Regions from separate parts of the Tessaracoccus sp. MC1865 genome, predicted to be linked through region 1. Evidence: riboswitches for the same ligand, from Rfam matches in the RefSeq annotation. Region 1 holds a riboswitch; the other holds the start of a gene.

The links. Region 1 has a riboswitch for cobalamin ahead of J7D54_RS05445 (ribonucleoside-diphosphate reductase subunit alpha). Riboswitches for the same ligand answer to the same signal wherever they lie in the genome.
Region 2: another riboswitch for cobalamin. It lies ahead of cobI (precorrin-2 C(20)-methyltransferase); the one in region 1 lies ahead of J7D54_RS05445 (ribonucleoside-diphosphate reductase subunit alpha).

The regions. Positions count from the first base shown of each region.
Region 1 is NZ_CP072596.1:1,199,519-1,201,712, forward strand. Features, by position in the region: gene J7D54_RS05440 (Rne/Rng family ribonuclease) at 1-693, shown strand, start outside; cobalamin riboswitch at 782-974, shown strand; gene J7D54_RS05445 (ribonucleoside-diphosphate reductase subunit alpha) at 1,069-2,194, shown strand, end outside.
Region 2 is NZ_CP072596.1:2,557,202-2,559,395, reverse strand. Features, by position in the region: gene J7D54_RS11985 (cobyric acid synthase) at 1-1,026, shown strand, start outside; cobalamin riboswitch at 1,042-1,173, shown strand; gene cobI (precorrin-2 C(20)-methyltransferase) at 1,201-1,959, shown strand; gene cobM (precorrin-4 C(11)-methyltransferase) at 1,956-2,194, shown strand, end outside.

The DNA.
Region 1 (2,194 bases):
GACCTCTTCACCGAAGACTTCGGCCAGCTCATCGTCCAGGGCGACGGTGGCCCGGAGGACTCCTACGACGCCATCGCGGCCTACGTGTCACACGTGGCCCCGCACCTGGCTGAGCGCCTCGAGCGCTTCGAGGTGGGGGATGACGGCAAGGACATCTTCGCGAAGTTCAAGATCGACGAGCAGATCGCCAAGGCGCTCGATCGCAAGGTGTTCCTCCCCTCGGGTGGCTCGCTCGTCATCGACCGCACCGAGGCCATGACTGTCATCGACGTGAACACCGGCCGCTTCACCGGCGCCGGGGGCAATCTCGAGGCCACGGTCACCAGCAACAACCTGGAGGCTGCGGAAGAGATCGTGCGCCAACTGCGGCTGCGTGACCTGGGCGGCATGATCGTCATCGACTTCATCGACATGGTGTTGCCCAGCAACCGTGACCTCCTGCTGCGCAGGCTCGTCGAGTGCCTGAGCCGTGACCGGACGCGGCATCAGGTCTCGGAGGTCACCAGCCTGGGTCTGGTGCAGCTCACGCGCAAGCGCATCGGCACCGGTCTGCAGGAAGCCTTCACCGAGCCGTGCGAGCATTGCGACGGCGCCGGGTACCACCGCTTCGAAGAGCCGGTGGATTCGCAGGCGCCGTCCGACGGTGGCGAGCGCAAGGGCGGCAACCGCCGACGCGGCGGCCGCGGCCGCTGATCAGGCCCTGAAGGGGCGGGTGACGATGTGTCACCCGCCCCTTTCGCATTCCCAATATATGGTGTTTACATCCGTGTGATTCACCAGATATGGTTGCGGCAACGCAAGGTTCCGCCAACCCCAGGGTTGTCGGCTAAGAGGGAATCCGGTGCAAATCCGGAACTGTCCCGCAGCGGTAAGTGAGAACGACCGCCGTCATCAGCACTGGGTGATCCCCCGGGAAGCGACGGCCAGTAGGTGGCTCGCGAGTCCGAAGACCTGCCTGCGTGGCCCCGCATCCGCGGGGTCCGGTTCGAGAGCCGCGTGGAAACGGCCCGTACGCAGGATCGTGTTTCGCGCATTCTCGAACTCCCCATCGAGTGCGAGGAAACACCCATGTACATCCGTGTGCGTAAACGTGACGGCTCCCTGGTTCCCTATGACGGCGCCGAAGTCGCCGCCTCCATCTCCGACGCCGCTCGCGGCCTCGACGACGACCTCACGCGGGCGGTCCAGCTCCGCTCCGAGGTGGAGATCACCCTCTTCGACCAGATCACCACCGAAGAACTCGACGAGGCCGTGATCCAGGTGGCCCTGGCCAATGTCAAGGACGACCCCGCCTTCGACACCATCGCTGCCAGGTTGCTGGTCAAGCACATCTACAAGCTGGTTTTCGGCGACACCCACGACCTGTTCGGCGACGGCGGCCCGGAGACCATCCGCCAACTCCACGTTGCACACTTCGCCCCGACGATCGCCAAGGCTGTCGGGAGCGGGCTGCTGGATACCCGGCTCGTCGAGCTGTTCGATCTAGAGGCGCTGGCTCTCGCCCTGCGCCCCGAGCGCGACGACCTGCTGCGCCACATCGGGGTGACCACCATGCGCAACCGCTACCTCTTGACCGGCGAGCACCGTCGCCTGCTCGAGGTGCCGCAGTTCTTCTGGATGCGCGTGGCGATGGGGCTGAGCCTGAACGAGGCAGACCCCACTGCCGTGGCGCTGGAGCTGTACCAGGCGATGAGCCAGCTGCGCTACCTCGCTGCCGGCTCCACCCTGGCCAATGCCGGCACCAGCTACGCACAGCTGTCCAACTGCTTCGTGATGCAGATGGAGGACGAGATCGAACACATCGGCAAGTCTGTGCGCGACGTGATGTGGCTGACGAAGGGCACCGGCGGCATCGGGTTGTCGGTGTCGAAGCTGCGCTGCGAGGGGTCCCCGATTCGGTCAAACCAGACGACCTCCACGGGCCCCATCCCGTTCATGCACACCATCGACTCGACGCTGCGGGCGGTGTCGCGCGGCGGGAAGAAGTTCGGCGCGCTGTGCTTCTACATGGAGAACTGGCACCTCGACTTCGCCCAGTTCCTCGACCTGAAGCAGAACCCGGGGGACCCGTACCGCCGCGTCCGCACCGCCAACACCGCCGTGTGGATCAGTGACGAGTTCATGAAGCGGGTGGCCGACGACGCCGACTGGTACCTGTTCGACCCGCTGGACACGCCGGACCTCGTCGAGCTCT
Region 2 (2,194 bases), 1.4 Mb from region 1:
GAGATCAACCTCCGCGCGGGCGACTACACCAACATGGGCCTGGCCAGGGCCTTCACCCTGCCCGTGCTGCTCGTCGGCGACATCGACCGCGGCGGCGTCCTCGCCTCCATCTACGGCACCTGGGCCCTGCTCGACACCGAGGACCGGGCGCTCCTGGCCGGCTACCTCATCAACAAGTTCCGCGGCGACCAGGCCGTCCTGGACCCGGGGCTGGACGAACTCACCCGCCGGTGCGGCCTGCCCAACTTCGGCGTGGTGCCGTGGCTGCCTGGCATGTGGGTCGACGGCGAGGACGCCTTGGAGGTGGCCCGGTGGCGCGGCGAGGAGAAGGCCGACGGCGGGCTCACCGTCGCCGTGATCCGGATGCCGCGCATCTCCAACGCGACGGACGTGGACGCCCTGGCTGCGGAACCGGGGGTGCACGTGAGCGTGACGACGAATCCCGCAGAGGTGGCCGCGGCGGACCTGGCGGTGCTGCCGGGGTCGCGGGCCACGCTGCACGACCTGGCGTGGCTGCGCGAGACCGGCCTGGCCGAGGCGGTGACCGCGAGGGCGGCGGCCGGGCGGCCGGTGCTGGGGATCTGCGGCGGGTTCCAGATGCTGGCCCGCGCCATCGTCGACCCGGTGGAGAGCGGCGACGACACCCCCGTGCCGGGTCTGGGGCTCCTCCCGGTGGACGTGCGGTTCGAGGCGGAGAAGGTGTTGGGCCGGCCGAAGGGTCAGTGGCGCGGGATTCCAGTGGAGGGCTACGAGATCCACCACGGCCGCATGCGCCCCTCGCCCGGGGGCGAGGAGTTCCTCGGCGGCGTCCGCGTCGGGCAGACGTGGGGCACCATGTGGCACGGCGCGCTGGAGTCAGACGACTTCCGCCGGGCCTGGCTCGCCGTCGTGGCCCAGGCCGCGGGGCGTGACTGGACGCCGTCGGCCGCGCCCGGGTTCGCGCAGCGGCGCGAAATGATGCTCGAAGCGGTGGCCGACGCGCTGGAGGAACACGCGGACGTGGAGCGCATCCTGTCGCTCGGCTGACCCCGCCGTCGGCGCCGGAAGGGGGTCTGCGAGGATGACTGCCAACGCGCAGAGCGTCAGAGGAACCCGGTGTGAATCCGGGGCGGTCCCGCCACTGTGAGCCCTAACGGGTGAGTCAGGAACTCTGTCTGCGCGGCCACTTTGTCCGGGCGAGCGAACCCACAGGAGGCCACGGTGTCCACCGTCCCCGCCCCTGCCCCACGACGTCTGATCGGCGTCGGTGTCGGCCCAGGAGATCCCACTCTCACCACCATCAAAGCTGCGCTGGCGCTGAGGGCGGCCGACGTCGTCCTCGTCCCCGCGACGGAGGCCTCCGGCGACGGTCCGGGCCGCGCTGAGCTGATCGTCGCGGACGTCGCGCCCGACGCGCGGATCCGGCGCATCCCGTTCTCCATGGCGGACCGAAGCGGCGTCTCGGACAGGCGGAAGGAGGCGTGGCTCACCTCCGCGTCGGCCGCGCTGGAGGAATTCGACGGCGGGGCCCAGCGCGTGGCCTTCGCCACCGTCGGCGATCCGTCGGTGTACTCGACGTTCTCGTACCTGGCGGCGCACGTCGTGGAGTCGCGGCAGGGCGTCGAGGTGGAGGTGATTCCCGGGATCACAGCGATGCAGGCGCTGGCCGCGGAGTCGAAGACGCCGCTCGTGGAGGGGCAGGAGATCCTGGCGCTGGTTCCGGTCACCGTCGGCCTCGACCGGGTGCGGGAGTTGTTGGGAGCCGCCGACACCGTGGTCGCCTACAAGGGTGGCCGGAAGCTACCCGAACTGGTGCGCGTGCTCCGGGAGGAGGGGCGCGACGCCGTGCTGGGCGTCAACGTGTCCCTCGAGGGGCAGCGGCTCGTGGCGCTGGACGACCTGACCGACGACGAACGGGCGCCCTACTTCTCCACCGTGCTGAGCGCCCCGCGCCGCACGGGGACGGGCGGTGCGCTGTGAGCGGCAAGGTGGTGTTCGTCGGTGCCGGTCCGGGCGCCGCTGATCTCATCACGCTGCGCGGGGCGCGCGTGATCGGGGAGGCCGACATCGTCATCTGGGCGTCCTCGCTGGTGCATCCCGACATCGTCGCAGGCGTGAAACCGGGGGCCGAGGTCATCGATTCCGCGTCCGCCTCGCTGGAGGACATCGCGCCCCTCTACGAGCGGGCCCGCGACGAGGGGCTCACCGTCGCCAG